Regions from separate parts of the Streptomyces sp. NPDC096040 genome, predicted to be linked through region 2. Evidence: riboswitches for the same ligand, from Rfam matches in the RefSeq annotation. Region 2 holds a riboswitch; each other region holds the start of a gene.
The links. A riboswitch is a leader RNA that binds a small molecule or an ion and turns the genes downstream of it on or off. The one in region 2 is predicted to bind cyclic di-AMP.
Positions count from the first base shown of each region.

Region 1: it holds a riboswitch for cyclic di-AMP, as region 2 does, so the genes downstream of both, ABTY98_RS02770 (C40 family peptidase) here and ABTY98_RS09300 (transglycosylase family protein) in region 2, are expected to answer to the same signal.
Region 3: it holds a riboswitch for cyclic di-AMP, as region 2 does, so the genes downstream of both, ABTY98_RS19725 (C40 family peptidase) here and ABTY98_RS09300 (transglycosylase family protein) in region 2, are expected to answer to the same signal.
Region 4: it holds a riboswitch for cyclic di-AMP, as region 2 does, so the genes downstream of both, ABTY98_RS23925 (C40 family peptidase) here and ABTY98_RS09300 (transglycosylase family protein) in region 2, are expected to answer to the same signal.

Region 1 is NZ_JBEOTA010000002.1:197,379-204,982, reverse strand. It holds gene ABTY98_RS02775 (NAD-dependent epimerase/dehydratase family protein) at 1-251, shown strand, start outside; gene ABTY98_RS02770 (C40 family peptidase) at 285-2,273, opposite strand; cyclic di-AMP (ydaO/yuaA leader) riboswitch at 2,282-2,456, opposite strand; gene ABTY98_RS02765 (DUF1996 domain-containing protein) at 2,787-4,751, shown strand; gene ABTY98_RS02760 (flavodoxin family protein) at 4,843-5,301, shown strand; gene ABTY98_RS02755 (hypothetical protein) at 5,397-7,544, shown strand; gene ABTY98_RS02750 (hypothetical protein) at 7,566-7,604, shown strand, end outside.
Region 2 is NZ_JBEOTA010000006.1:63,032-70,635, reverse strand. It holds gene ABTY98_RS09320 (SurA N-terminal domain-containing protein) at 1-214, shown strand, start outside; gene ABTY98_RS09315 (nucleoside triphosphate pyrophosphohydrolase) at 310-1,299, shown strand; gene ABTY98_RS09310 (cytochrome P450 family protein) at 1,333-2,622, shown strand; gene ABTY98_RS09305 (transglycosylase family protein) at 2,838-3,851, shown strand; cyclic di-AMP (ydaO/yuaA leader) riboswitch at 4,046-4,217, shown strand; gene ABTY98_RS09300 (transglycosylase family protein) at 4,221-4,904, shown strand; gene eno (phosphopyruvate hydratase) at 5,271-6,566, shown strand; gene ABTY98_RS09290 (FtsB family cell division protein) at 6,691-7,167, shown strand; gene ABTY98_RS09285 (DUF501 domain-containing protein) at 7,197-7,604, shown strand, end outside.
Region 3 is NZ_JBEOTA010000013.1:154,979-162,582, reverse strand. It holds gene ABTY98_RS19735 (ATP-dependent Clp protease proteolytic subunit) at 73-708, shown strand; gene ABTY98_RS19730 (hypothetical protein) at 716-1,024, shown strand; cyclic di-AMP (ydaO/yuaA leader) riboswitch at 1,387-1,568, shown strand; gene ABTY98_RS19725 (C40 family peptidase) at 1,572-2,045, shown strand; gene ABTY98_RS19720 (ATP-binding protein) at 2,079-2,537, opposite strand; gene ABTY98_RS19715 (helix-turn-helix domain-containing protein) at 2,750-3,610, shown strand; gene ABTY98_RS19710 (DUF397 domain-containing protein) at 3,620-3,847, shown strand; gene ABTY98_RS19705 (8-amino-7-oxononanoate synthase) at 3,907-5,034, opposite strand; gene bioB (biotin synthase BioB) at 5,182-6,339, shown strand; gene ABTY98_RS19695 (adenosylmethionine--8-amino-7-oxononanoate transaminase) at 6,332-7,604, shown strand, end outside.
Region 4 is NZ_JBEOTA010000017.1:58,629-66,232, forward strand. It holds gene pcrA (DNA helicase PcrA) at 1-1,304, opposite strand, end outside; cyclic di-AMP (ydaO/yuaA leader) riboswitch at 1,627-1,798, shown strand; gene ABTY98_RS23925 (C40 family peptidase) at 1,807-2,964, shown strand; gene ABTY98_RS23930 (tellurite resistance/C4-dicarboxylate transporter family protein) at 3,213-4,181, shown strand; gene ABTY98_RS23935 (hypothetical protein) at 4,185-4,538, opposite strand; gene ABTY98_RS23940 (C40 family peptidase) at 5,012-6,070, shown strand; gene ABTY98_RS23945 (DUF397 domain-containing protein) at 6,581-6,811, opposite strand; gene ABTY98_RS23950 (helix-turn-helix domain-containing protein) at 6,808-7,604, opposite strand, start outside.

The sequences.
Region 1 (7,604 bases), on a different contig from region 2:
TGTCCCGGATCATCCGCACGCGCCGCCCCTGGGATCCGCGCCTGCCGCGCACCGCGCTTCCGCACTGGCCGGTACGCATCCTGGGCCCGTACTTCGGCCTCACCCAGGACTACATACGCAAGCACCTCGGCATCCGCTTCCGCGTCGACAACAGCCGCAGCGTCCACGAGCTGGGCCTCACCTACCGGCCCGTCGAGGAGACCCTCCTGGACCACCACGAGAGCTGGCGCACGCGGCGGCGGAGGGTCTGACCCCGACGACCCGACGACCTCGACGGCCGGGGATCAGGCCGGGCGGACCACCCGGTGGATCGCCGACTCCCCGGCGTTGTAGATCGACTCCTCGCGGATGGACGCCCCCGGGCTCGGCGCGTGGATCATCATGCCGTTGCCCGCGTAGACCCCGACGTGGCTGTCGTTGTCGAAGAAGAAGACCAGGTCACCCGGTTCGATGGCGGACAGGGGCATCGGGGTGCCGGCGAAGGTCTGCTCCTGCGCGCTGCGCGGCAGCGACACCCCTGCGGCCCGCCAGGCGGCCTGGGTCAGGCTGGAGCAGTCGTACGACTCCGGTCCCGTCGCCCCCCAGACACAGGGCCGTCCGATCTGCGCCCGTGCGAACGCCAGCGCCTTCATGGCCTTCCCGGACTCGGCGGCGGAGCCGGGCACGAGGAGAGAACCGGTGTCGGCGACGGCTCCGGGGGCGAAGGTGGCTGCGGTGGTGGCTGGGGGCGTGGTGGGGAGCGGGGCGGTGATCATCGGGGGTGCGGTCGGGATGGGCGCGGTGACTACCGGGGCTGCCGGGGGGAGCGGAGCCGGAGCGGCTGGGGCGGCGGTGGCCATGGTCATGGGGGGCGCGGTCGTCGCTGCGGCGGACGCCATCATCGCCCAGGGAGGGTCCGTCACGGCCGTGGGCGTCGCCGCCGGGGCGGTGGTGTAGGCGGCGGCCGCGGGCTGCGTTCCGGCGGCGTAGGCGCCCATGTCGGCGGCGGGCGCCGCGGGGAAGGCGCCGGTGCCCCAGTCGTCCGACGACATGGCGTATGCGGCGGCGGGATAAGCGGGATAAACGGTCTCCGCGGCGGCCGGGGGCGCGCTGACGTAGGCGGCGGTCGCGGCCGGCATCATGCCCTGGAAGGGGCCGGTGTCCATCGGAGCCGAAGCGGCCGCCGCCGGCATGGCGGGCGCTGCGGTCGGGAAGGCGCCGGTGTTCATGGGGGCCGCGGTCGGGAAGGCGCCCGTGTCGTCCGGCATCGGGAACGTACCCGTGGCGCCGGGCGTCATGACCCGGAAGGAACCGGTGTCGCCCGGGCTCGCGGTCGGTGTGGCACTCGCGTTGGTGGGGGAGACGGCCGGGAAGGTGTCCGTACGGCCCGGGGTCATGATGCGGAAGCCGCCGGTGTCCGCCGGGGACATGGGCCGGCCGGCGCCCGGGGTCATGACCTGGAAGGAGCCGGTGTCCGTCGCGGGCACCACCGGTATGGCACCCGTCTCCGTCACGGTCACCGCCGGGAAGGCGCCCGTACCGGTCAGGGCGTCGGTCCGGAAGGCGCCGGTGTCGCCGTACTGTCCGGGCATGCCGGCGGCGGCCGGCCACTGCTGCGCCGGGATCTGTGCCCCGGGCGTCGGCCAGGGGGACTGCGCGACCGGCGCGGGCTGCGGGACCGGGGCGGGCGCGGGCGGTTCGAGCGCCGCGATCGCGCGCTGTCCGGTGCGCTGGGACAGCAGCTCACGCGCCTTGGCGATCTTCAGCTGGTTCTTGGTCTTGGACGTGCCCGGCGCCTGGCGCTGCGGCGCGGCGACGGCCGGCAGCGCCTTGGGCGCACTCGACGGTCCCGGCGGCAGCGCCGCGGGGGACCCGGCCGTCAGTTCCAGCTTCGGGCGCTCGGTCAGCTCGCGGACGACCTCGATGTCGCTGTTCGCGGCCGGTCCCGCGGTCAGCTCGGGCCGGGACGGGCCGGAGCCCTCCAACTGGCCGAGCAGGTCGGCGGCCATGGCGCTGACTGGCCGCCGCGGGCCGGGCCGCGCGGGCTGCCGGTCGGCGGGCAGCGCCGCCGGGACACTCGGCCCCAGTCGCGAGCGCGCGCTGTCGAACCACTCCCGGGCGATGTTGTCGAGGCCCGGGTCGTCACGCCGGGGCCGCTTGAAGAGCGGGACACCGCGGGACCGCGAGCCCCCGTTCATCGCACGTGTGGCGTTGTAGTTCCCGGTGGCGTTCTCGGCCTGGTCGTAGAGGCTGTCGATCCGCTGTCGAACCTCGTCACGGCTCTCGGGCGCCATGGGGGTCGTGCTCCTTCCGTGCTCCGCCTACCGAGTTAGCTGTCGGGTTCGGGCGGGTCGATCCGGAAGGCATGCCCTACGGCCCTTGCCCCTAAGGGCAGTTGGCCGATTCACCCCAGTGGTTCGGTTGGGTCCCCGGCTCCGGATCGCCCCGTTGGGCACCGGATTCGGCGGAGGCCGCGCGGCCCGACGGGATTCGCCGGGGGGAGCCGAGCGGCTTGCCCGTCAACTTAGCCAACTTGTGTCACTCGTGTGAAGGTTGACGTGCGTAATGTCCGATACGTATTTGTGATGTTCGTCGTAGCGTTCGGGACCAGACCGCCGCCCAAGGGGGCGCTTCCTGTGAGGTCACCGTGAATTCGCGGGACCGTTGAACACGGTGGCGCCACGCTGCGTATGTGACGGGGGATTTCCATGTCCGGCCGACCGACACGCAGGGGAACGACCTTGAGACCCAACAGGCGCAGACGCCCGACCGGCGCACAACGCGCGACCTTCGCAGCGGTCGCGCTGATGCTCGGCGGCGGAGTACTGGTCGCGGTGAACGTCTACGCCTCGGCCACCGAAGGCGGTTCGGACCAGCAGTCCGGGCAGATCGCCACCGGCCAGGTGCTGTCCGCGCCCACCGTGTACTGCCCCGACATCGGCAGCCGGCTGACGGACGTGCCCGACGGGGCCCGGGCCGACGTCGACGGTGAACTCGCGCAGCTGGACCAGCAGATCGCGGCCGCCTACCAGCAGCTCAAGGAGTCCGCCGCGGCGATCCAGCAGAACCCCGGCCTCGCCGACCGGACGATCCTGGATCCGCTGAAGGAGAAGCGGTCCGAATCCCTCCAGCGGATCGCCGACGCCGTCGACCGCGAGGGCGACCGCCGCCCCCAGGGCCTCGACGACCTCGCCGCGTGCACCCTGCGCTCCTCGGACCAGAGCGGCGGGCAGTCAACGGCGCCGCAGGACAGCGCCACGCCGAGCCAGCGCGCCAGCGCCGGCGCCGGTGTCGGCGGCCAGGGTGGCAACGGCCCGGTCGCCGCCGACTACGCCGACATCACCACCGTCCAGCCCAACGTCACGACCCCGGCCGAGCAGCCCGGCGGCTCCACCGGCACCTTCGCCTCCAGCTGCGGTGTCAACGCGAACGGCCTGTTCAATTCGGACAACGTGATCGTCGCGCCCGGTGTCTCCAACGGCGCCCACCACTTCCACGACTACGTCGGCAACCAGTCCAACAACGCCTTCGCCAGCGACGACGACCTCGCGAACGCCGACACGAGCTGCGCGGACCAGGGCGACAAGTCCACGTACTACTGGCCCGTACTGCGGCTGCAGAACGGCAGGCAGGAGCGGGACGCCGAGAAGCCGGGTGGCGGCACCGAGGGCAACGCCGGTCAGATCGTGACGGCGAAGGAGGTCACGCTCACCTTCGAGGGCAACCCGAGCTCCAAGGTCACCGAGATGCCGCGGCTGCTGCGCATCATCACCGGCGACGCCAAGGCCTTCGTCAACGGCCCGGCCAACGCCAACGCCTCCTGGAGCTGCACCGGTTTCGAGGACCGGCAGCTCAAGGACAAGTACCCGCTCTGTCCCTCGGGCAGTGACGTCGTACGCACGTTCAAGTTCCAGAGCTGCTGGGACGGCCGGAACATCGACAGCGCCAACCACCGCACCCACGTGGCGTTCGCCGCGGCCGACGGCAGCTGCCCGGCCGGTTTCCGGGCGATCCCGCAGCTGGTGCAGCGCATCGTCTACGACGTCGACGCGCCGAGCCTCCAGGACGGCGGCCGTACGGTCCCGCTGTTCGCGGTGGACTCGTTCCCCGAGCAGCTGCACAAGCCGGTCACCGACCACGGCGACTTCATCAACGTCTTCGACGAGAGCCTGATGCGGAAGATGGTCGACTGCATCAACTCCGGTCGCACCTGCGGGGCGGGGGCCGACGAGCAGCCGCCGTCGCAGAGCGCCGACCCCGTCCCGTCCGAGTCGGCGAGCCCGGAGAACCCGCCGTCCGACACGGCGAGCCCGGTCACCGAGCCGAGCGACACGGCGGCCCCGGCCGACCCGCCGGCCGAGTCCGAGAGCGCCCAGCCCTCCGAGCCCCCGGCCGAGTCCGAGAGCGCGGAGCCATCCGAGCCCCCGGCCGACCAGCCCGCCACGGGAACCGCCCCCACCGGCAACACCGGTCTGCCGAGGGTCTACACGAGCAGTTCACCCAAGAAGTCGTCGGGCACCACATCGGGTGGCGGTGACATCAGCCGGCCGACCGAGCGGCCCGAAACCCCGACCCCGACCAGCACGGCGAGCGCGGCCGGTGCCGCTCCGGTGGGTCAGGAGACCCCGTCGACCGCACCCCAGACCGAGCCGCAGGCCGTCCAGGGCGATCTCGCCGAGACCGGCGCCCACCTCTGGCCCGCCCTCCTCGGCGGACTGCTGCTGGCCTCCGGGTTCGTGCTGCTGTGGCGCACCCGCTGGACCTCGTCCTGACGGAGACGTACCGCGGCTCATGGCCGGCCTGGTCCAGACGGCACCTCCTGCGCGTTTGCCGTCGGCGGGCTCGGCGCGGCAGGGTGCCGGTGTGTCTACCTTGCTGATCGTCCACCACACGCCCTCACCGCACTGCCAGGCCATGTTCGAGGCCGTGGTCTCCGGGGCGACGACCCCGGAGATCGAGGGGGTGCGGGTCGTGCGGCGGGCCGCCCTGTCCGCCACGGCCTCCGACGTTCTCGCGGCCGACGGCTACCTCCTGGGCACCCCGGCCAATCTCGGATATGTCTCCGGCGCCCTCAAACATTTCTTCGACCAGATCTACTACCCATGCCTGGACGAGACGCAGGGCCGTCCTTTCGGCGCCTATGTGCACGGCGGCAACGACGTCACCGGCGCCCTGCGTGCCCTCGACGCCATCACCACCGGCCTCGGCTGGCGCGCGGCGGCCCGGCCGGTCACGGTGACCGGCGAGCCGGGCAAGGCCGACATCGAGGCGTGCTGGGAACTCGGGGCGACAATCGCCGCCGGACTCGCCGACGACGCCTGACGTCCTCTCCGTCACCCCGTGGGACGAAGGTGCGGGCGCCGGGTCCAGGGCACACGATGGGACGAGGCCATGTCGTCGATCCCAGGGAGCGTCGGATGGCAGCGCATCGGCATGCCTCCGGGCCGCCCGCGAACGAACTGCTGCGGGAGTGCGCCCGTGAGGTCGTGGACGTCGCCGAGGGCATCCGCGAGGTCTGCGCACGGACCAGCTCCGTCCTGTTCGCACCGGCGCTGACCAGCTCCGCGCGCCGTCGCCCGCGCACCGGCTACGCCGCCCGTTGGGCGCTGCTGCGGGCGCTCACCAACCGGCAGGGGCTCGGCGGTTCGGCGATCGTGGCACCGGACGGCATGGGCCGTCTGCTCGGCGCGGCGGGGGAGGCGCTGGGCCGGGAGAGCCTGGCCGCGCTGGTGGCGGTCACCTCGCTGCGGCTGAGGATCGCCGCCGTCCTGCTCGACCACCCCGAGTTCGGGCACGACCCGGGCATGCGCAGGCTGACGGCCGCGGTCACCGCCGACCACGACCGGGAGGCCGTTCGTGCGCTGCGGACCCTGTTCAAGGACCAGGGTGCCCAACGGGCCCTGTCCGCAATGGCCCCCGTCCTGGCCGAACTCCTCGCCATTCGCGGCCTGCTGGACGAGGACCCGATCAACGACGAGACCGCCTGGGCGCTCGTCGCCGGCCGTGAGCTGACCGCCGGCCCGGTGCGGGGCGTCAGCGCCGCCCATCCCTCCGTCATGGACCGGGATGAAGGCGCCGTCCAGGCCGTCGAACCGTCCGCCCTGGAGGCCCAGGGCATCGCCGCCGAGGGCTCCCTGCTCGCCTTCCTGCGCACCATGGACGTCCTCGCCACCGACGGCCGCGTCCTGGTCCAGGAGGTGCGAGGCCCCGACGGTGTGCTCCGGTACGTCGTCGAGGCGCCCGGCACGGCCCCCGGCCGCCCCCGCGGCGACTCCCCGCAGGACTTCGCCGGCGCCTGGCGCAACCTGTTCACGACCGACTCGCCCTACACCCGCTCGATCCTGCTGGCGATCCGGGAGCACGGCGTCCCGCGCGGCGCCGACCTCGCGCTCGTCGGGCACGGCGAGGGCGGCACCGCGCTGCTGAACCTCGCGCAGGACGACGAGTTCTGCCGCGCATACCGGGTCACCCACGTGGTCGCCGTCGGCTCCCCGATCGGCGACAGGAAACCCGCCGACCCGCGCACCTGGGTCGCCGGCATCACCAACCGGCACGACATCGTCCCGGTCCTCGACAGCCGTAGCGCGGGCCCCGCGTTCGACCCGCACCCCAACCGGTACCGGGCCGACTACACCGGCCCCGACCACGAGTTCCCGCGCTGCCACCTGCTCCGCGTCTACATCGACCACCTGGAGACGGTGATCCCACAGGTCACCCAGGACGTCGACCAGGCCCTCACCCCCTATCGCGGCCCGGTCGAACGCACCTGCGTCTACCGGCTCAAGGACCGCGCCCGCCCGCCCGAGGGCTACCCCCTGCTGACCGTCCCCACCAGCAGCGTCCCCACCTCGGCGGGCCCGGTCGACGTGCCGGTCCGCTACTACGACTCCTCAGCCGCCCACCTGTGCTACCCGGTCGACACCGACGTCGCCCGAAGCCTGCTGCCGGACGCCACCTGGATGGCCCCCACCCGCCTCGGCCGCCGCGCCCTCGCCGTGCTCTCCCTCTACGAGCACCGCTGCACCACCATCGGCCCCTACACCGAACTCGGCCTGTCCGTCGTGGTCGACGACCTGTGGCGGCCGCACGCCTACGACCTGGCCAGGGACCTGCTGCGCCGCGTCGACCTGCGCCGCACCGGGCGATACGTCGTCGCCGTCGCCGTCGGCACCCAGGAGGCGCGGGCGGTGGCCGAGGAGCTCTGGGCGCAGCCGGCCGTGCACGGATCCGCCGAGGTCGCCCTGCAGGGACACGAACTCCGGGTCGAGGCACCGGAGTTGGGCCTGAGCGTCGAGGGCAGCCTCGGCCCCGGTGTGCGCTGTCCGGAGCCGGACTGGGTGCTCTACGGGCGCCGGGGCGACAGCGCCGTACGCACCCTGGTCCGTGCCGCCGGCCGACCGCGTGTCCACACCCGCCCGCGGGTACGGCTGCGGCTCGACGGCGGGCACGGACCGCTGGCCCGCCACCTCCAGATCCTCGAACTCGACACCGTCCGGCCCGGGTTCGTCCTGACCAGCCCACGGTTCATCGCCCACAGAAGCGCCGGCGCGCTGCTGCCGCGCTGAGCCCGAGAACAGGTGCGCCCCATGGTGACCGAATCCCGTCCCGCCACCGCCGCCCCCGAA
Region 2 (7,604 bases):
CCTCCAGCTGGAGGCCCAGAAACTCGCCCAGCTCCTCGGCACCGACACCACCCAGCCCGCCTTCTGGAAGGCACTGTCCAAGGCGTCCCAGGAACTCCACATCGACCTCAATCCGCGCTACGGCGCCTGGGACGTCGAGAAGAGCAGCCGGGTGGACGCCAAGACGCCGTGGGTACGGGAGGTCACGTCGTCGGGGACGCAGGTGACGGCGTAGGCGGGGCCGACGGAAGCGGTCATACGATCGCTTGATCATCCCCATCCTGTGGACAACGCCCGAGGTCGGCGGCGCGGGTGCGTTACGTTCGGATCGTGAACACCACCAGCCCGGAACCCTCTGCTCCCACCGCCCCCGACACCGGCCGGATCGTCCTGCTCACCACCAGCCACCGCGTCGCCCCCGGCCTGCTGTCCTGGCCCGCCTGGCAGGCGCTGCGCTCGGCGGACCGTGTGCTGTGCGCGGACGGCGCGCATCCGCAGCTGCCGTATCTGCGCGAGGCCGGGACGACCGTGGACGAGGCCGCCCCCACCGCCCAGGAGCTGGTCGACGCCTGCGCCGGCGGGCGGACGGTGGTGGTCGTGGCGACGGGTGAGGGCGAGCCCGCCCTCACCGACGGCCTGGCCCGCCTCGCCGGCTCCGGCCGGGTCCCGATGCCCCAGCTGGAGCTGCTCCCCGCCTCCTACGACCTGCCCGGCGCCCGCCTCCTCGACCTCGTCCAGGTCATGGACCGCATCCGCACGGAGTGCCCCTGGTCGTCCCAGAAGACCCATGAGGGCCTGGCGAAGTACGCCATCGAGGAGGCGTACGAACTCGTCGAGGCGATCGAGGCCGGCGACCGCGACGAACTGCGGGAGGAGCTGGGCGACGTGCTCCTCCAGGTCGTCTTCCACGCGCGCATCGCCCAGGAGGACCCGGACGCCCCCTTCTCGGTCGACGACGTGGCAGGGGGCATCGTCGCGAAACTCATCCACCGCCACCCGCATGTCTTCGGCGACGAGACCGCCTCGACACCGGAGGAGGTCAAGGAGCACTGGCTGCGCACGAAGGCGATCGAGAAGCGGCGCGAGTCGGTCACGGACAGCATACCCCTCGCCCAGCCGGGTCTCGCCCTGGCGGCGAAACTCGCCTCCCGGGTGCGGACGGCGGGGATGGAGGTACCACTGCCCAAGGCGGAGGACATCGGGTACCAACTGCTCGCGCTGGCGGTACGGGCCGAGGCGGAAGGGGTCGACCCGGAAGCGGCCCTGCGCGCGGCGGCCCGGGCCTACCGGGACGCGATCAGGGAGACGGAGGGCCACTGACACGGTCCCGTGCCCTGCGGCTACCGTCGAGGAGTGACCGACCAGCCCGCCCCTCACCCAGCGGTTCCCCAGCCCACCGCCCCCGACCTCTTCACCTGGGAGTTCGCCGCCGACCCCTACCCCGCCTATGCCTGGCTCCGGGAACACGCGCCCGTGCATCGCACCCGGCTTCCCAGTGGGGTCGAGGCCTGGCTGGTCACCCGCTACGCCGACGCCAGGCAGGCCCTCGCCGACCCCCGGCTGTCCAAGAACCCGGCGCATCACGACGAGCCCGCGCACGCCAAGGGGAAGACCGGGATCCCCGGGGAGCGCAAGGCCGAGCTGATGACGCATCTGCTGAACATCGACCCGCCGGACCACACCCGGCTGCGCCGGCTGGTCAGCAAGGCGTTCACACCGCGCCGGGTCGCCGAGTTCGCGCCCCGGGTGCAGGAGCTGACCGACCGGCTCATCGACGGGTTCGCGGACCGGGGCGAGGCCGACCTCATCCATGAGTTCGCCTTCCCGCTGCCCATCTACGCCATCTGCGACCTGCTGGGCGTCCCCCGTGAGGACCAGGACGACTTCCGGGACTGGGCGGGGATGATGATCCGACACGGGGGAGGGCCGCGAGGCGGGGTCGCGCGGTCCGTGAAGAAGATGCGGGGATATCTGGCCGAGCTGATCCACCGGAAGCGGGAGGCGCTGTCCGCCGAGCCCGCCCCCGGTGAGGACCTCATCTCCGGGCTCATCCGGGCCTCCGACGAAGGCGAGCACCTCACCGAGAACGAGGCCGCCGCCATGGCTTTCATCCTCCTGTTCGCCGGCTTCGAGACCACGGTCAACCTCATCGGCAACGGGACGTACGCCCTGCTCACCCACCCGGCACAGCGCCGCCGCCTCCAGGACTCCCTCGCCGCCGGCGAACGCGGGCTGCTGGAGACCGGTGTCGAGGAACTGCTGCGCTACGACGGGCCGGTGGAGCTGGCCACCTGGCGGTTCGCCACCGAGCCGCTCGGCATCGGCGGGCAGCGCATCGCGCCAGGCGACCCGGTCCTCGTCGTACTCGCCGCCGCGGACCGGGACCCGGAGCGGTTCGCCGAGCCGGACACGCTCGACCTCGCACGCCGGGACAACCAGCACCTCGGATACGGCCACGGCATCCACTACTGCCTGGGCGCCCCGCTCGCCCGCCTGGAAGGACAGACCGCGCTCGCCACCCTCCTCGGCCGTCTCCCCGACCTGCGACTCGCGGTGGCGGAGAGCGAGTTGCGCTGGCGCGGCGGGCTCATCATGCGCGGACTGCGCACGCTCCCCGTGGAGTTCACTCCCGACGGCCGATGAGCCCACCACCGGCACCCACCACGGCATCCGCCACCGGCACGCCTCCCTCCGGCCTCCCACCGGCAAAGATGACCAGTGTTCAAGTCTGTGATCTTCACGTGATCTGCGCGGCATTAACTTGTGACAAGTGATCGTCTGCCTATACGTTCACCCATCAGTGCGACGCCCCGGCGGGACCCGTCGCCGGTCACCGCTGTCGCTCGAAAGGTTTCCGCATGCTCTCCGGGAACGGTCGTCACCGTCGCCCCCGTCAGGCTCCGGCCATCCTCGTCGCGGCCGGCGTGACCGGCTCCGCCATCGCCATCCCGCTCCTCGGGGCGGCGAGCGCCAACGCGGCCGACGGCAGCACCTGGGACCGGGTGGCCGAGTGCGAGAGCGGCGGCTCCTGGAGCATGGACACCGGCACCGGCTACTACGGCGGCCTGCAGATGTCCCAGGACGACTGGGACCAGTACGGCGGCCAGGAGTACGCCACCACGCCGGACCAGGCGAGCCGTTCACAGCAGATCGCCGTCGCCGAGAAGATCCTCGCCGACCAGGGCACCAAGCCCTGGCGGACCTGTGCCCTGCTCGCCGGGCTCTCCTCGGACGACGCCTCGGTGAACGTCGACACGGGCCTCGACGGATCGGACAACACGTCGGGCTCCTCCGACTCGTCCTCCGGGTTGTCAGATTCGTCCTCTTCATCTGATTCATCCGGTTCATCTGATTCCGGCTCGTCCAACTCCTCCTCGGGTGCCGCGAACTCCGGAGCCGGCTCCGCCACCCCGTCCCCGAGCGCGAGTGAGGACTCGGGTACGGGCGCCCCTGCCGACTCCACCAAGGCGGACAAGTCGGGATCCAACGGCTCCGGCACCTCGAAGGCGAGCGAGAACCCCGTCGTCGCGTCCGAAGCCGATGAGTCGGACGATTCATGGCAGACCGGCGGCTCTTGGAGCCTGGTCGACACGGGAGCCGTGAGTGGCGGCGGCAAGCATCGCGGCGGCTCGGCGGACGAAAACGTGACAAACGGTCAGAGTGCGACTTCTTCCGGCCGTCACGCCTCCCGTGACGCCGGCACCTACGCCGTCCGGGACGGCGACACCCTCGCCTCCATCGCCGACTCCCTTGACCTCGACGGAGGATGGCGCGCGCTCTATGCCGCCAACAAGGCCGACATCGGCACCGACCCGAACCACATCGCCCCCGGTCAGACCCTGAAGCTCGGCACTGAAACGGACGAAGACTAGCGGGAGTTGGCGCTCTCGAACCGCCCCACTTAGAAGTCAAATGTCCGGTTTGGTGAAAGTGTGGGATGAGTCTCAGAAGCCCTGATCATCTTTGAAATTCACCTGATCGCCTGTTTACGGTCAAGGCCGCTCGTCACCACGAGCCCCGGCCGTCGCAACGCCGAGTCCTGCCAGCGACTGCCCGGGAACAGTCGTCGCGTCAAGCGCCGTAGGCAGGAGCGGGGGACCCAAGGTAAGTGCCGGGACCGGTAGTTGAGGCTGCCGTGTCCGGCTCGGGGTGAAGCCGCGCACCGCGAGGTGCGCGGCAGGGCAACTCAACCGGCCCGAACCCGACAGCTCACCTCGCAGGCGTCGGTGAGGGGATCCACCATGCTGTTTTCCGGCAAGGGCAAGCACCGTCGTCCGTCCAAGGCCACCCGCGCCGCCGCGCTCGCCGGCGTGACCGGTGTCGCCATCGCCGCCCCGCTGATGGCGTCCGGCACCGCCTCCGCCGCCACCGCCTCCGAGTGGGACGCCGTCGCCCAGTGCGAGTCCGGCGGCAACTGGGCCATCAACACCGGCAACGGCTACTACGGCGGTCTGCAGTTCTCCGCCTCCACCTGGGCCGCGTACGGCGGCACCCAGTACGCCGCGCAGGCCAACCAGGCCGGCAAGGCGCAGCAGATCGAGATCGCCGAGAAGGTCCTCGCCGCGCAGGGCAAGGGCGCCTGGCCGGTCTGCGGCACGGGCCTGTCCAGCGCCGCCTACACCGGCAGCAGCTCGTCCTCCAGCTCCAGCTCGTCGAACAGCGGCGCCAGCAGCCGTACGACCGACACCCAGGCCGCCTCCCGCTCCGCCGAGCGTCCGGCCGCCAAGAAGACCGTCACCACCCCGACCGGCAAGAAGGTCAAGAAGGGCGACGGCGAGTACAAGGTCGTCAAGGGCGACACGCTCAGCTCGATCGCCGAGAAGCACAAGGTCAAGGGCGGCTGGCAGGCGCTGTTCAAGCTGAACAAGGACATCGTCGACGACGCCGACTTCATCTACCCGGGTCAGCAGCTGCACCTGAAGTAAGCGCCCGCGAAGTAATAGGCGGGCGCCAGCTGAACCACAGCGCCCGCACAGCCGTGCTCCTCACAGTGAGGAGCACGTGAGGGCCACCCCCGTCCCCCCACGAGCCCCCGCTCCGGTGCGTTTTCCCCCGTACGCACCGGGGCGGGGTTTCTCTTTGCCGTCCTCTTCTTGACCCGCTCTTCTTCCGTTCTTCATCGGGCCCCCCTTTGTTCCGCGCGTGAACAATGAGTACCGTCTGTGTGTCCACGGGCCGGTCGGTCGGCCGGCTGACGGCCCCGGGACGGTTAGGCTCTAGTCGCAAGGCTGAGCAAGGGCCGACAAGGCCCGCGTGCGCCCGCACAACCAGCGTCACATCCCAAGAAGGAGATGCTCGTGCCGTCCATCGACGTCGTCGTAGCCCGGGAAATCCTGGACTCCCGAGGCAACCCCACGGTCGAGGTCGAGGTCGGCCTCGACGACGGCAGCACGGGTCGTGCCGCCGTCCCGTCCGGCGCCTCCACGGGCGCCTTCGAGGCCATCGAGCTCCGCGACGGTGACCCCAACCGCTACCTGGGCAAGGGCGTCGAGAAGGCCGTCCTCGCCGTGATCGAGCAGATCGGCCCGGAGCTGGTCGGCTACGACGCCACCGAGCAGCGCCTGATCGACCAGGCCATGTTCGACCTGGACGCCACCGACAACAAGGGCTCGCTCGGCGCCAACGCCATCCTCGGCGTCTCCCTCGCCGTCGCCCACGCCGCCTCCGAGGCCAGCGACCTGCCGCTGTTCCGCTACCTGGGCGGCCCCAACGCGCACCTGCTGCCGGTGCCGATGATGAACATCCTCAACGGCGGCTCGCACGCGGACTCCAACGTGGACATCCAGGAGTTCATGATCGCCCCGATCGGCGCGGAGTCGTTCTCCGAGGCGCTGCGCTGGGGTGCCGAGGTCTACCACACCCTGAAGAAGGTCCTGAAGAACAAGGGCCTGTCCACCGGCCTCGGCGACGAGGGCGGCTTCGCCCCGAACCTGGAGTCCAACCGCGCGGCCCTCGACCTCATCCTCGAGGCGATCAAGCAGGCCGGATACGTCCCGGGCGAGCAGATCGCGCTGGCGCTCGACGTCGCCGCGTCCGAGTTCTACAAGGACGGCAAGTACGAGTTCGAGGGCAAGTCCCGCTCGGCCGCCGAGATGACCGAGTACTACGAGGAGCTCGTCTCCGCGTACCCGCTGGTCTCCATCGAGGACCCGCTGTTCGAGGACGACTGGGCCGGCTGGAAGGTCCTCACCGACAAGCTCGGCGACAAGGTCCAGATCGTCGGCGACGACCTCTTCGTCACCAACCCGGAGCGCCTGGCCCGCGGCATCGAGGACGGCGCCGCCAACGCGCTGCTCGTCAAGGTGAACCAGATCGGCTCGCTCACCGAGACCCTGGACGCCGTCGAGCTTGCCCAGCGCAACGGCTTCAAGTGCATGATGTCCCACCGCTCCGGCGAGACCGAGGACGTCACCATCGCCGACCTCGCCGTCGCCACCAACTGCGGCCAGATCAAGACCGGTGCCCCGGCCCGCTCGGAGCGCGTCGCCAAGTACAACCAGCTGCTGCGCATCGAGGAGATCCTCGACGACGCCGCGGTGTACGCCGGCCGCAGCGCCTTCCCGCGGTTCCGCTCTGCGGACCAGTAGGCACAGCAAGGGCTGACCGGGCTGACCCTTACGGGGTCAAGCCTTAGCCAGTCGTACGTACGTCCCCGTACCGGTCCCGTACCGTGTGCGGGGACGTACGCGCGTGTGAACGGGAGGCGGGGACATGGCCGCGAAGGACCGGGACCGGTTCTCCACCGCGACCAGGCTGAAGTTGCTCGGCGAGCAGACGGCGGCCCGGGTCTACCGCTCCCAGACCAGGCGCCAGGCCCGCCGCTCCCGGCTCACCGGCCGCGCCGCGCTGCTCGCGATCGTGCTCTGCACGATGATCGTCGCGCTCGCCTATCCGATGCGGCAGTACGTCTCCCAGCGCGCCGAGATCGCCGACCTGGAACGGCAGCAGGAGCAGGCCCGGCAGCGGGTCGAGCAGCTGCGGGACGTCAAGGCCCGATGGCAGGACGACGCGTACGCCGAGCAGCAGATCCGGGAGCGGCTGCACTATGTGATGCCGGGGGAGACGGGGTACATCGTGATCGACCCCGCCGTCGCCAAGCAGGCGCACGCCAACCTTGGGGCGGCCGACCGGCCCTGGTACGCGAACGTCTGGGACGGCGTCGACAAGTCCGACGCGTCCGACCAGTGAACCGACAGAAAGCCACACAGAACACAGTCATGCAAACGCCTCCGCCCTCCACTCCGCGCACCGAGCCGACCGACGCGGACGTCGAGGCCTTCAAGCAGCAGCTCGGGCGGCCGCCGCGCGGGCTGCGGGCGATCGCGCACCGGTGCCCCTGCGGGCAGCCGGACGTCGTGGAGACCGCGCCGCGGCTGCCGGACGGCACGCCGTTCCCGACGCTGTACTACCTGACGTGCCCCAAGGCCGCGTCCGCCATCGGCACCCTGGAGGCCGACGGGGTGATGAAGGAGATGACGGCGCGGCTGGAGAGCGATCCGGAGCTGGCGGCGGCCTACCGGGCCGCGCACGAGGACTACATCCGGCGCCGGGACGAGATCGAGGAGCTCACGGGGTTCCCGAGCGCCGGCGGGATGCCGGACCGGGTGAAGTGCCTCCATGTGCTG
Region 3 (7,604 bases), on a different contig from region 2:
TCTGTACGTCCTGTACATTTTGTAGTGAGAGTCCGGCCGCTGAGACGCCTCAGCCGCGAGGAGGGGTACGCCATGACCCGACCGTCCGCCCGCTACGTCCTGCCCGAGTTCACCGAACGCACCAGCGCCGGGCAGCGCACTCTTGATCCGTACTCGAAGCTGCTGGAGGAGCGGATCGTCTTCCTCGGCACGCCCGTCGACGAGACCTCGGCCAACGATGTGATGGCGCAGTTCATGTACCTGGAGCACGCGGCGCCTGAGCGGGACATCTCGCTGTACATCAACTCTCCGGGCGGTTCGTTCAGCGCGATGGCCGCGATCTACGACACGGTCCAGTACGTCGGCTGTGACGTGGAGACGATCTGCCTGGGGCAGGCCGGCGCGTCGGCCGCGGTGCTGCTCGCGGCGGGCACACCCGGCAAGCGGTCCGTGCTGCCGGGTGCGCGCATCGTGCTCCAGCAGCCGTCGCTGCCGGAACCGGTACAGGGCCAGCCGAGTGATCTGGTCATCCAGGCGGCGGAGTTGGACCGGATCCGCGCGCTGCTCGAAGAGATGCTCGTCCGGCACACCGGGCGCACGCCGGACCAAGTCCACCAGGACCTGGAGCGGGATCTGGTCCTGGACGCGCAAGCGGCGCTGGCGTACGGGCTGGTGGACCGGGTCGTGCCCAGCCACAGGACCTCCCTCGGTCTGCCGGACGCGGGGTGAGCGGCCGATGCTGCCACCGGAGCTTCCGCCGCTGCCCGCGCTGACCCGCGCCGAGGGCGAGTTGATCGACCGTTACCTGGACGTGGTCGATCTGCTGGGCCGTATCAACCCGGCGCAGAACGAGGACACCTATCGTGGGCTGCGCGCCGCGCAGGCGCTGGTGCGCGCGGCGTCCGAGCTGCGCGACGCACTGGCCCTGATGCACCGACGGGGTGAGACGGAGCTCCACGGGGACACGCTGGCAAGGGCATTGCGGGTACTCGACGGTGAGCGCCGGACCGCCCGCGTCGCACTCCCGCCCGACTGCGTACGGTGACGCACGCGGAAGTCCGGTGCGACACGTCCACCGGCCGACCGGACCGGAGTCGAAACGACCCAAAGGGGTTACCGCCGTTCGGCGGAGGTTGGCGTGGTTTTACCTGACCGCCGAGGTCGCTCGACGTGCGCGCCCGGAGGTGCCCGCGGAAGGCTTCGGCGCAGGTCCGGGGCTACGCAGGGCAGTTGACGGATAATCGAACACAACACTGTCCACCCGAACGGGTGGGTGGTGAGTAAACCCACAAATCCCCGATTCCGTTGGGATTTTCGGACAGGCGTGAGTGAAGATCCCTGTCGACGACAAGCCCCCGCTACAACGGCGGGGCGGTCCGGGCGGACGCCGAGTCCTGCCGCCGCCTGGATGACCGGTCGACGGAAGTGGATCGGCAGGAGTGGAGGACCCAAGCACGACGGGTCGCCGGAACGGTCGCACCATGACCGGGCCGAGCAGCCCTTGGGGTGAAGCCGCGGCAACGCGGCCGGGCAACTTCGCCAGCCCGAATCCGACAGGTCATCCTTCACAGGCGGCTGACGAAGGGTTGCGCATGACTGCGCTCAATCGTGTTCCGTCGTTGATGGCGCGGGCCGGCACGGCCTCGGCGCTCACCATCGCCGCCGTGGGTGGCTCCATCGTGATCCCGGGTGTCGCCTCCGACGCCTCGGCCGCCACGATAGCGACGAAGGCACTTCAGATCGCTGCCTCGAAAAAGGGCTCGCCCTACAGGTGGGGCGCCACCGGGCCGAACCGGTTCGACTGCTCCGGGCTCACGCTGTACTCGTTCAAGAAAGCGGGCAAGAAGCTCCCGCGTACGGCGGCCCAGCAGTACAACAAGACCCGTCACATCTCGGCCGGCAACCGCAAGGCCGGGGACCTGGTCTTCTTCCACTCGGGTTCCAGCGTGTACCACGTCGGCATCTACGCCGGGAAGGGAAGGATCTGGCACGCCCCGAAGACCGGGGACGTGGTGAAGCTCCAGAAGATCTGGACGCGGAGCGTCTGGTACGGCCGGGTCAGCTGACCCCGCCGAGAGTCGGCCGGCAGGAGCTCAGGGCTACGGTTCCTGCTGGCCGGCCACGGTGACCGTGCCGGCCGGTACTGCCCAGGGCAGCTCGATGAAGACGGTCTTGCCGCCCTCCCGGGTGGGGCGCACCCGGAGCTTGCCGCCGCACTCCGCGGTGAGCCAGCGGATGATGACCATGCCGCGCCCGTTGTCCTGCTGCACCGCGGCGGGGAGTCTCTTGGGGAAGCGCGGATGGCTGTCCGTGACGCCGATGCGCAGGTGTTCGTCGCGGTGGAGGACGAGGTCCACCGTGAAGGTGGGTGACTGCCCGAAGGTGTGCTGCACCGCGTTGGTGGCGAGCTCGGAGACAATGAGGCGGATGGTGTCCGCGGTCTCCGTCTCCGGTGGCAGCCCCCATTCCGCGAGGGTGCCCAGCACATAGGAGCGGGCCGCGGAGACCGAGGCGGGATCGCTCGGCAGAGTGACGGATGCTTCCAGGTGGTCTGCCATGGCGACGTCGTCCCTTTCCCACGGGACCGGAGCCCGACACGGCGCGGATGGTTCGAGTACGGTCCCGGACTGGTGCTTCTTCGTCAGACTGCCATTACCAGGGCGGTCAGGGGAGCGATCCACCAAGATATGCATATATCTGTCGCTCGATGCGGTGAACTCTGCGACCTCAGAGCGTATTTGGGCGGCTCGGAAGGAGTAAGGAGTAGCCCATGCAGAACGGTCCCGCGGTACGCCGCCGGAAACTGGGCGCCGAACTGCGCACGCTGCGCACCGGCGCCGGCCTCACGAGCGGCGAGGCCGCTCGTCTGGTGGGCTGGCATCAGTCGAAAGTGAGCCGGATCGAGACCGGCGCCAGCGGTGTGAAACCGGCCGATGTGCGGTTACTCCTCGACGCCTACGGCGTGGTCGAGGGGCAACTGCGGGAGTTGCTGCTGGTGTTGGCGGGGTCGGAGGACACCGCCGGGCGGCACCACTGGTGGCATGCCTATCGCGGGGTGCTGCCGCCCACCTACCGGGATTTCATCAGTCTGGAGTCGCAGGCCAGCGCGATGCGCACGCTGGAGACCTCGGTCGTACCGGGGCTGCTGCAGACCCCCGAGTACGCGCGTGCCGTGACCCGGGCGGCCGTGGACGGGCTCGACGACGAGGCGCTGGACGCCCTGGTGAAGGTGCGTCTGGCCAGGCAGGACGTGCTGCGAAACCGTCCGCCGCTGGAACTGAGCGCGGTCCTTGACGAGGCGGTGCTGCGCCGGGAGGTCGGCGGCCCGGGCGTGATGGCCAGACAGCTGGAGCGGCTGGTGGAGGCGGCCCGGTTGCCCCAGGTACGGCTCCAGGTGCTGCCGTTCTCGGCCGGAGCCCATATCGGCATCACCGGTCCTTTCGTAATCTTCTCATTTCCGAGCACTTCTGATCTGGATGTGGTTGTTGTCGACCAGTTGACGAGTAGCCTCTACCTCGAACGGAAAGAAGACCTCCAGGCGTACGCGGAGGCCTTCAACACCCTTCAGATCCACGCCCTTTCGACCGAGGACTCGTTGGATTACATCGCCGGGATAGGTGACGGCGCGTAAGGAGGCACCATGACTGCACTGCCTCGGAACGTACCTTCAAGTGCTGATCTGCACGGACTGCGGTGGCTGCGCAGCAGCTACAGCACCGGAGCGAACAACTGTGTGGAGACGGCACGGCCGCACTCCGGTCCGCTGACCGGACTGCTCGCCGTGCGCGACTCCAAGGATCCGGCCGGACCCGCGCTGCTCTTCTCCCCCGGGAGCTGGGCGGGCTTCGTGTCGGCGCTCACCGGCTGATCAGCCCGTAACCGACTCCGTATCCGCATATGGGCAAGGCCCGGCCGTGTCACGCCGACTCATGGTCGTGTCTCGCCGATCACCTGTACAGCGCGTTCGATCTCGGCCCCGGAGAGGTCCGCACGGGCGGTCAGCCTGAGCCGTGAGATGCCGTCCGGCACGGAAGGCGGACGGAAACAGCCCACGGCCAGGCCTGCCGTACGGCAGTCGGCCGCCCACCGCACGGCCCCCTCCGGGGACGGTGCCCGCACGGAGACCACCGCGGCGTCCGGACGTACCGCTTCCAGACCCGCGGCGGTCAGCCGTGCGTGCAGTTCCGCGGCGACCTCGCGGGCCCGCACCGCTCGTTCCGGCTCGCGGCGCAGCAGCCGTAGCGCCGCCAGGGCCGCGCCCGCGGCGGCCGGGGCCAGGCCGGTGTCGAAGATGAAGGTCCGGGCCGCGTTCACCAGATGGTCGATCACCCGGGTCGGGCCGAGCACGGCCCCGCCCTGGCTGCCCAGCGACTTGGAGAGGGTCGCCGTGACGACCACGTCGTCGGCGCCGCGGAGCCCGGCCGCGTACGGCGCGCCCCGCCCGCCGTCCCCGAGGACCCCGAGCCCGTGGGCGTCGTCCACGAGCAGCCCGGCGCCGCGCTCCCGGCATGCCTCGGCCAGTGCGGCGAGCGGTGCCGCGTCGCCGTCCACCGAGAACACCGAGTCGGAGACCACGACCGCGGGTCCCTCATGGGTGCCGAGCGCCTTGCGTACGGCGTCCGGGTCGGCGTGTCCGACGACCTGGGTGGCGCCCCGGGCCAGCCGGCAGCCGTCGATCAGGGAGGCGTGGTTGAGGGCGTCGGAGACGATCAGGGAGCCGTGCGGGCCGAGGGTGGTGACGGCGGCGAGGTTGGCGGCATAGCCGGAGGAGAAGACCAGGGCCGCCTCGGACCCGCAGAATTCGGCCAGCTCGCGCTCCAGCTCGGTGTGGAGTTCCGTGGTGCCGGTCACCAGCCGGGAGCCGGTGGAGCCGCCGCCCCAGGTCCGGGCCGCCCCGGCCGCGCCCTCGGCGACCTCCGGGTGGTGGGCGAGGCCCAGGTAGTCGTTGCTCGCCAGGTCCAGCAGCGGGGAGTCGGCGGGGCGGGGGCGCAGGGTCCGTACCAGTCCGGCGCGGCGGCGCAGTTCCGCCTGTTCGTCGATCCAGCCGAACGCCATGGCTCCTCCGGTCATTTTGTAGGCAGTGGACAGACCCTAGCGGCACCGGCAGCCACCCACTGTGTGGCAATACCCACACGTCGAACTGACAGGGTTGTGCAAACTCTCCTTGGCCCGGAGCAGCCTCGTAGTACAGGATCGGCTCTCATGGACCTGCTGAACACGCTGGTGGACAAGGGGCTTCGGCGCGAGCTGCCGACCCGCGAGGAAGCGCTCGCCGTGCTGGCGACCTCCGACGACGACGTGCTCGATGTGGTGGCGGCGGCCGGCAAGGTGCGCCGGCACTGGTTCGGCCGGCGCGTGAAACTCAACTACCTGGTCAACCTCAAGTCGGGCCTGTGCCCGGAGGACTGCTCCTACTGCTCGCAGCGCCTCGGATCCTCGACCGGGATCCTCAAGTACACCTGGCTGAAACCCGACGAGGCATCGAAGGCGGCCGCCGCTGGTCTGGCCGGGGGCGCCAAGCGGGTCTGCCTGGTGGCGAGCGGACGCGGCCCGACCGACCGGGACGTCGACCGGGTCGCCGGCACAATCAAGGCGATCAAGGAGCAGAACGAGGGCGTCGAGGTGTGCGCCTGCCTCGGCCTGCTCTCCGACGGCCAGGCCGAGCGGCTGCGCGAGGCGGGCGCCGACGCCTACAACCACAACCTCAACACGTCCGAGGGGACGTACGGGGACATCACGACCACGCACACGTACGCCGACCGGGTGGACACCGTCACCAAGGCGCACGCGGCTGGTCTGTCGGCCTGCTCCGGTCTGATCGCCGGTATGGGCGAGACCGACGAGGACCTGGTCGACGTGGTCTTCGCGCTGCGCGAGCTGGACCCGGACTCGGTGCCGGTCAACTTCCTGATCCCGGTCGAGGGCACCCCGCTGGCCAAGGAGTGGAACCTCACCCCGCGGCGCTGTCTGCGCATCCTGGCGATGGTGCGGTTCGTCTGCCCGGACGTGGAGGTCCGTATCGCGGGCGGCCGTGAGGTCCATCTGCGCACCATGCAGCCGCTCGCGCTGCACCTGGCCAACTCCATCTTCCTCGGCGACTACCTCACCACCGAGGGCCAGGCCGGCCAGGCCGACCTGGAGATGATCGCGGACGCCGGGTTCGTGGTCGAGGGCGCCGACGAGGTGACTCTGCCGCAGCACCGGGCGGAGGTCGGGGGCGCCGGCTGCGGGTCGCACGCCGAGGCCGGGTGCGGTGCTCATGAAGGGGGATGTGGCACCGCCGCCGCCGACGAGCCGCGCACCGACCTGGTCGCCGTCCGCCGCCGGGGCGCCGGAACGGATCTCGCGCCCAATGCCTGACCTGAGCGTCCCCGAGCTGCTGGAGCTGGACCGGCGGCACGTCTGGCATCCGTACGGACCGATGCCGGGCCGGGCCGAGCCGCTCGTCGTGGAGTCGGCGAGCGGGGTCCGGCTGCGGCTCGCGGACGGCTCGGGCGAGCTGGTCGACGGCATGTCGTCCTGGTGGTCGGCGATCCACGGCTACAACCACCCGGTGCTCAACGAGGCCGCGCGCGACCAGCTCGGCCGGATGAGCCATGTGATGTTCGGCGGGCTCACCCACGAGCCCGCCGTACGTCTGGCGAAGCTCCTTGTCGACATGTCGCCGGACGGGCTTGAGCATGTCTTCCTCGCCGACTCCGGCTCGGTGTCGGTTGAGGTCGCGGTCAAGATGTGTCTGCAGTACTGGCGTTCCCTGGGGCGCCCCGCGAAACAGCGCCTGCTGACCTGGCGGGGCGGCTACCACGGCGACACCTGGCAGCCGATGTCGGTGTGCGACCCCGAGGGCGGGATGCACGAGCTCTGGTCCGGGGTACTGCCCCGCCAGGTCTTCGCGGACGCGCCGCCGACGGAGTACGACGAGTCGTACGCCGACCGTCTGCGGTCGCTGATCGAGCACCACGCGCCCGAACTGGCCGCGGTGATCGTGGAGCCGGTGGTGCAGGGCGCGGGCGGGATGCGGTTCCACTCCCCCGCCTATCTGCGGGTGCTGCGCGAGGCCTGCGACGCGCATGACGTGCTGCTGGTGTTCGACGAGATCGCGACCGGTTTCGGCCGCACCGGCGCGCTGTTCGCGGCGGACCACGCTGCCGTCACCCCGGACGTGATGTGCGTGGGCAAGGCGCTGACCGGCGGTTATCTGACGATGGCGGCGACCCTGTGCACACCCCGGGTGGCCGAGGGCATCTCTCGGGGTGAGGTGCCGGTGCTGGCCCACGGCCCGACGTTCATGGGCAACCCCCTCGCCGCTTCCCTGGCGTGCGCCTCGATCGGTCTGCTGCTGGGCCAGGACTGGCAGGCGGGGGTCAAGCGGATCGAGACGGGCCTGCGGGACGGACTGGCGCCGGCCCTGGACGTCCCCGGCGTACGGGACGTCCGCGTCCTCGGTGCCATCGGGGTCGTCCAGCTCGACCACGAGGTGGACATGAAGGCCGCCACGGCGGCCGCGGTGCGCGAGGGTGTGTGGCTGCGGCCGTTCCGCGATCTGGTCTACACGATGCCCCCGTACGTCACGGGCGACGCGGACGTGGCACGGATCGCGCGCGCGGTGTGCGCCGCCGCGCGGG
Region 4 (7,604 bases), on a different contig from region 2:
CGGTAGAAGACGGCGACATCGCCCGCCTTCGCCTCGCCCGCGTCCGTCAGACGGTCTATCTCGTCGGCGACGAACTGCGCCTCGTCGTGCTCGGTGTCGGCGACATAGCCGGTGATCTGCGCGCCCGCGCCGGCGTTGGTCCACAGGTTCTTCGGGCGGCGGGACTCGTTGCGCTCGATGACCGCGTTGGCGGCGGAGAGGATCGTCTGCGTGGAGCGGTAGTTCTGCTCCAGGAGGATCGTCGTCGCGTTCGGGTAGTCCTCCTCGAACTGGAGGATGTTGCGGATCGTCGCGCCCCGGAAGGCGTAGATCGACTGGTCGGCGTCGCCCACCACGCACAGTTCGGCGGGCTGGAGGTCGTGCTCGCCCGGCGGCACGTCGACGGGGTGCTCGGAGGTGCCGACGAGCTCGCGCACGAGTGCGTACTGGGCGTGGTTGGTGTCCTGGTACTCGTCGACCAGGACATGCCGGAAGCGGCGGCGGTAGTGCTCGGCGACGTCCGGGAAGGCGCGCAGCAGGTTGACCGTCGTCATGATCAGGTCGTCGAAGTCCAGGGCGTTCGCCTCGCGCAGCCGCGACTGGTAGAGGACGTAGGCCTGGGCGAGGGTCTTCTCGAATCCGTCGCTCGCCTGGGCGGCGAAGTCCTCCTCGTCGATCAGCTCGTTCTTGAGGTTGCTGATCTTGGCGCTGAAGGACTTGGGCGGGAAGCGCTTGGGGTCGAGGTCCAGGTCGCGGCAGACCAGGGCCATCAGGCGCTTGGAGTCGGCTGCGTCGTAGATCGAGAAGGAGGAGGTGAAGCCGAGCTTCTTGCTCTCCCTGCGCAGGATCCGCACGCACGCGCTGTGGAAGGTCATCACCCACATCGCGTTCGCGCGCGGGCCGACGAGGTGCTCGACGCGCTCCTTCATCTCGCCCGCGGCCTTGTTGGTGAAGGTGATCGCGAGGATCTGGCCCGGGTGCACACTCCGCGCGCCGAGCAGGTGCGCGATGCGGTGCGTGAGCACGCGCGTCTTGCCGGAACCGGCACCGGCCACGATGAGCAGCGGGGAGCCGGCGTGCACGACCGCCGCCCGCTGGTTGTCGTTCAGCCCCTCCAGCAGCGCGGCCGCGTCCAGGGCCGGGCGGGCGGCGCCGTCGCGGTAGTAGGCGTCACGGTCCGGAGGCGCGTCGAACTTCCCGCCGAACAGATCGTCCGGAATCGGCTCCGGTACGTGCTCGTCCTCGGGCGGCGGCGGGGACTCCTCCTCGTGGCCGCGCGGGGGCTGGAGGCTCGCCAGGAAGCTGTCGTCAAAGAGGCTGCTCATCGCTCTCCGAGTCTAGGGCGCCCCACCGACAACCGGTCCCCACCCCGGAAACTCGCCCCGGTCACCCACCAGAATCGACCCCTCACGGTCTGCGATCACACGCCGTGAGCATGCGCGCGCCCACCCACCGGGAGCGCGGGCCGCTCGACCACTCTGGACAAGTCGCCCCATACCCCCTTGATCAACCGATCCGGCCGGGCCGCAACACCAAGGTCACGAAAATGTATCGGGCATATCGCACATCAACCTTCACACATGGCACACGAGTTGGCTAGCGTGCCGACCAGGCCGTACGACCCCCACCGGCGAACGTCGCCGGGCCGCACGGCCTCCGCCGAGTCCAGGGTGCCACCGCGCACCCGGAGCCGGGGACCCACTCCGGCCTTGGGGTGAATCGGTCCCGACTTCCCACCGGGAGCGGACCGTAGGGCAACCCTTCCGAACCACCCGCCCGAACCCGACAGCTAACTCGGTAGGCGGAGCATGGAAGGAGTCGCCCCCGTTGGCGTCGCACCGCAAGTCGCGTCCGTCCGCAACGCGCGTAGCAGGCATACGCACCCCCGCTCTGGCCACCGCCGCCCTCACCTCCGTGGCCCTGCTCTCCCAGACGGCCAACGCCGCGCCCTCCGAGGACGGCAAGCCCAGCCTGGAGGAGGTCGAGAAGAAGGTCGACGCCCTCTACCGGCAGGCGGAGTCGGCGACCGAGAAGTACAACGCGGCCAAGGAGAAGACCGGCAGGCAGCGCAAGCAGGTCGACACCCTGCTCGACGACGTCGCCGAGCGCACGGACCGGCTCAACAAGGCGCGTGAGGAACTGGGTTCGTTCGCCGCGGCCCAGTACCGGACCGGGGCCAGTGCGCCCGACACGGCGACCTTCCTGCTCGCGGACAGCCCGCAGGACTACTTCGACCAGACGCAGCTGATGAGCCGGCTGACCTCGCGCCAGAAGGACGCGGTCGACGACTACGCCACACAGCAGTCCGCGACCATGAAGAAGCGGCAGGAGGCCGCCAGGAGCCTGGAGACGCTCACCGAGACCCAGGACGACCTCAAGACCGCCAAGACCACCGTCCAGGCGAAGCTGGCCTCCGCGCGGGAGCTGCTGTCGCAGCTGACGGCCCAGGAGAAGGCACGGCTGGCGGAGATCGAGAAGAGGCAGCAGGCGGAGGCGGCGCGCAAGGCGGCGGAGCTCGCGAAGCAGCAGGCGGCGGCCGCGAAGCAGGAAGGTTCGTCGTCATCGACGTCGTCCTCCGGCAGCCCCTCCTCTTCGTCCTCCTCTTCCTCCTCCGACGCCTCCTATGCGACAAAGGCGGCCAAGGCGATCGCCTTCGCCCGCGCGCAGATCGGCAAGCCGTACGTCTGGGGCGCCACCGGCCCCGGCTCCTACGACTGCTCCGGCCTCTCCCAGGCCGCCTGGAAGGCCGCGGGCGTCTCCCTGCCGCGCACCACGTACGACCAGGTGAACGCCGGCACGACGGTCTCCCTCGCCGACGCCCAGCCCGGTGACCTGGTCTTCTTCTACGACGACGTCACCCACGTCGGCATCTACGTCGGCAACGGCATGATGATCCACGCCCCGAAGCCCGGCGCGTACGTCCGGGAGGAGTCGATCTACTACGGGGGCGAGTCGATCATCCATAGCGTGGTTCGACCGGCCTGAGGACGCGGGCGCGCACGCCGACCGCGGGCGCCGGGCGCAAGCGCCGAGCGCGGGCGCTGGGCGCGGGCGCTGGGCGCGGGCGCTGGGCGCGGGCGCTGGGCGCGGGCGCTGGGCGCGGGCGCTGGGCGCGGGCGCTTGACGTTTGCTCGGACGTCGGCGCGAGGCGCGAGCCCGCACGGTGCGCATTTCGTGCTGCACGCGCGCGTGCCCCGCTCGCGCGGCGGGTGAGGGTCCATAGCATCAGCGGCATGCCCGCTGTTTCACCCCTTCGCGCCTGGTGGGCGCAGCGGCCGCCGGCGGCCGGGGCCGCTGTGATGGCCACCGCCGTCGTGTCGGTGGGATTGCATCTGGCGGGGGCGGAGACCGTGTCCCGGGTCGCGCTGGCACTGGCCTGCGTGGCGTGGGCAGGGCTGGCCGGGGAGTTCGCCGTACGGCTGCTGGAGGACCCTCGGCGGTGGGTGACGGAGGCGGAGGCGCCGGGCTCGCTCACCGCTGTGGCGGCTACGACGGTACTGGGGACGCGGTTCTCGGCGCTTGGGTGGCAGACCCTCGCCGAGGCCCTGCTGGCGCTGTCGGCGGCGCTGTGGCCGCCGTTGCTGACCCTCGTCGTACGGCACTGGAAGCGGCACATGCCCGGCGCGGTGTTCCTGGTCTGCGTGGCCACGCAGGGGCCTGCCGTACTGGGGGCGGCGCTGGCGGCGGCCGTGACGACCGCCTGGCTCGCCCACACGGCGCTGGCGCTGTTCTGGGTGGGGCTGGTGCTGTACGGGCTCGCTGTGACCTGTTTCGAGTGGCGGCAGGTCGTCGAGGGGCCCGGCGACCACTGGGTCGCGGGCGGCGCACTCGCGACCTCCGCGCTGGCCGGGGCGGAACTGCTGGCCGCCGACAGCGCCCGGCTGTACCTGTGGAACAACGACGACCGGGGCGTCCTGCGCACGGTGACGGTGGCGCTGCTCGTCCTGGCCCTGGCCTGGTACGTCGTCCTGCTGGCCGCCGAGGTGGCACGGCCCCGGCTGCGTTACGACGTGCGCCGCTGGGCGACGGTGTTCCCGCTGGGGATGACCGCGGCGGCGACGCTGTCGGTCGGGGCCGCCGTCGGCATCCCGTGGCTGAAGTGGCCGGGGCGGGTGCTGGTGTGGGTGGCGGTGGCGGCCTGGGTGACGGTGGCCGTCGGCGCGGTGGCGGCCACCCGCGCCACCCTCAGGAGGGCTTCCTGAGGGTCACGTCCACAGCACGGCGATGAAGATGTTCGCCATGGTCAGCAGGCCCACCAGGCCGAAGGCGCCCTTCTCCACCTTCTCGTCGTCCCGTTTCACATAGACGAGCCCGAGGATGACGATCAGCAGCGCGAGCTTCACGCCGATCTTGATCGTGTTGACGTGGTGGTCGTCGGCCTCGTTGAGGCCGACCAGGATCACACCGGTCGCGAGCATGGTGAACGCGCCGTGCAGCATCCCGGGGACGAACCGGGCCGTGCCCTGGCCCATCGCCTTCATCTGGGTGAGGAAGCCGCCGAGGAGCGCGGCGATGCCGATGATGTGCAGGCCGACGAAGAGATGGATGAGTACGTCCATGGCCCCGGAGCCTAACCAGGGCCCCTTGGGGCCCCGGGCACCGGCCCCTCCCTCGGCGCCCGCCGCTACTCACTCCCACGGCATCGCATATATGCACCCCATAGCACTCCGTGTCTCCCGCGCGCCCCCGAACCGCCGCTTCGGTCATCCCACCCCGCGAAGCCGACGACTCCGGACCGGAATCCTGGTCACATACCGTCGGGTAACGATCCGGCCACACCAATTCCGTGCATCGCGTTACCGAGCCGACACACTCCGGCCTAGCGTCCTCCCCCAGGTGACCGACTCCCCACCGCCGCCCGGGCCAGGGGCGGCAGTCGGACACCACCGCCGAGAAAGTCCGGCGGCGGCCCGCTCCCCCTGTGCGGGCCGCCGCCGGACGCGTAATCCGCACCCCTGCGGCCGTATGTGCGCTCCTCCTGGTGTGCGTACGGGCGACACGGCGGTCGTACGAAAGGACGTGACCAGTCCAGGTGGCAGCGCACCGCAAGCCCCGACAGCGCTCGCTCAGCGGCAATACGGCCCGCACGGCCGCCACCCTCGCCCTGGCGGGCGCGGCCACCGCGACGGGCTTCGACGGGACCGGACACGCCGAGCCGCAGCTGACACCGGCGCAGGTGAAGGCCAAGGTGGACCAGCTGTACCAGGAGGCCGAGGCGGCCACGGAGAAGTACGACGGGGCGAGGGAGAAGGTCGACGCGGCCCAGCGGCGGCTCAAGGCGCTGCAGGACGAGACCGCCCGCAAGCAGGAGAAGCTCAACTCCGCGCGGGACGCGCTCGGTTCGGCAGCCGCCGCGCAGTACCGCGACGGCGGTATCGATCCGGCGTGGCAACTGGCGCTCTCCAGCGACCCCGACCAATACCTGGACGATGCCGCGTTCGCCGAACGGGCCGGTGCCCGGCAGGCCGGCGCGGTGGCGCGGGTGCGTCGGCAACTGCGGGAGATCGAGCAGCTGCGCGGCGCGGCGCACATCGAGCTGACGTCGCTGCGGTCCCGGCAGGCCGAACTGAAGCGGCAGAAGACCGCCGTCAACGGCAAGCTCGGCGAGGCCCGGCAACTGCTGGACCAACTCTCGCCCCAGCAGCGGGCCGTGGTCACGGCGGACGGCGCCTCCTCCCGCGCCTCCCGCTCGGCCTCCGGCGCCCGCGCCACCCTGGCCCCGGGCAGCATCGCCGCCCCCGACTCCCGTGCCGCGGCCGCCGTGGCGTACGCCTACACCAAGCTCGGCAGCCCCTATGTCTGGGGCGCGACCGGCCCCCACGCCTTCGACTGCTCGGGACTCGCCCAGGCCGCCTACCGCTCCGCCGGCGTCTCCATCCCCCGCACCACCTACGCCCAGATCGACGCCGGCCACCGTGTCTCCCGCTCCGAACTCCAGCCGGGCGACCTGGTGTTCTTCTACTCGGGGATCAGTCACGTCGGCATCTACATCGGCGACGGCCAGATGATCCACGCCCCCAACCCGTCGGCGCCGGTACGGATCGCACCCATCGACGAGATGCCGTTCGCGGGGGCGACACGGGTGGTGTGACAGCTCGTGGGCCTGACCCGCGTAGCCCCGCAGGTCACGGATGGCCTCGCCGACGGCGCCTTCGACGTCCGGTGCCTTGCACCCGACGACGAGAGGGATGCCGTTCACGAAGACTGCTTGCCCTCCCCCGTGCGCCGCGCCACGTTGCGCTTCGCTGCTGACGGGCCAACGGCTGTGTGACCGTCGACGGTTCCCGTGCCCGGGTTGGCCATGGGGTGTGCGGGGGCGGGCAGGGCAGCGTTAGAGTTTTCGCAAGCCACGAGATCGTCCGTCTTTCGATCTTGAGGTGAGACCCCGGCGGGTGCTGCTAACACCCGACCGGGGTTGTTTGTTGTCGCGAACGCTAGAGGGCGACGACGGCGTGTCGCAAGTCGGTCACGAAAAGTCATGTCGACTGGCAGCGAGGCAGTTTGGCCGCCGTTGACCGGCAGGGAGGGCGGGTGGTGGGTTCAACCCAACCACCCATTCCTCACAAACGGATCTCGACTCCCGAGCCTTGAGGCTCGAAGCTCAAGCGCCGGTACGGGCGTGGGCGAGGAAGGCGGTCCAGGAGGCCGGGGTGACGGCGAAGCGGGGGCTTCGAGAGCCGAGCTTCGAGTCCCGGACGTGAATGGTGTGGGAGCAGGAGGCGTCCTCGAAGTCGCTGTGGGTGGACTTACGCCAGGCAAGGGCTACTTCGAGGCAGTTGCCGCCTTCAGTGCCGCTGTGACTGGACTTGAACCACCACAGGTCCCCGTTCATTGCCCCTCCGCCACCTTGCCGATGAATCGCGCGGACTCCGAAAGACCCAACGCCTGCCGAAGGATCATCGCATGGCGTTGCGTGGCGATGCTGACGCGATCCGGGTCCGAGTACAGCACCCCTGTCGTCTGGCCTTCTTCGTACCCAAGGTGCTCATGCTCCGGCGTCTCCAGCAAGAGGAGCGGTCCGTTGAGTCCCGGATGAGCACCGACGGTTGGCAGCACCTGCACAGTTACGTTCCGCTGCTCGGCCGCGCCTAGCAAGTGACGTAGTTGGCGCGAGTGCGCTTCGGCTCCGCCGACCTGGTTCCGCAACGCCGATTCGCCAATGACGAAGCTGAACGATCTGGTCTGCGTGGCCAGAAGAACCTGCCGATTGAGCCGGGCCGACACACGTTCTTCGACCGTTTCGTCGTCCAGTGGTGGCCAGTGAGCTTTGAGCAGCGCGCGGGCAGTCTCCTCCGTCTGCAAAAGCCCCGGGATGAGCAGCGGCTCGTACGAACTCAGCGCGATGGCCTCGGACTCGTACCGAATGAAGTCCTGCGAGAACGTCGGAAACGGCTCCGGCTTCAGATACTCCTGCGCAGCCACAAGCTTCCCACCCGCCCCGCACACCTGGTCGGCGACCTGCAACAGCCGCAGCGTTGGCCGCCGCCGACCGTTCTCCATCGACTTGACGTACTCGTAGTCGTACCCGGCTTCCTTGGCCAGCGCCTCCCGACCGACACCGGCATCCGTGCGCCACATCTTGATCTGGCTGCCGCAGTACCGCCAGGCGATCGGCGGCTGGGAGT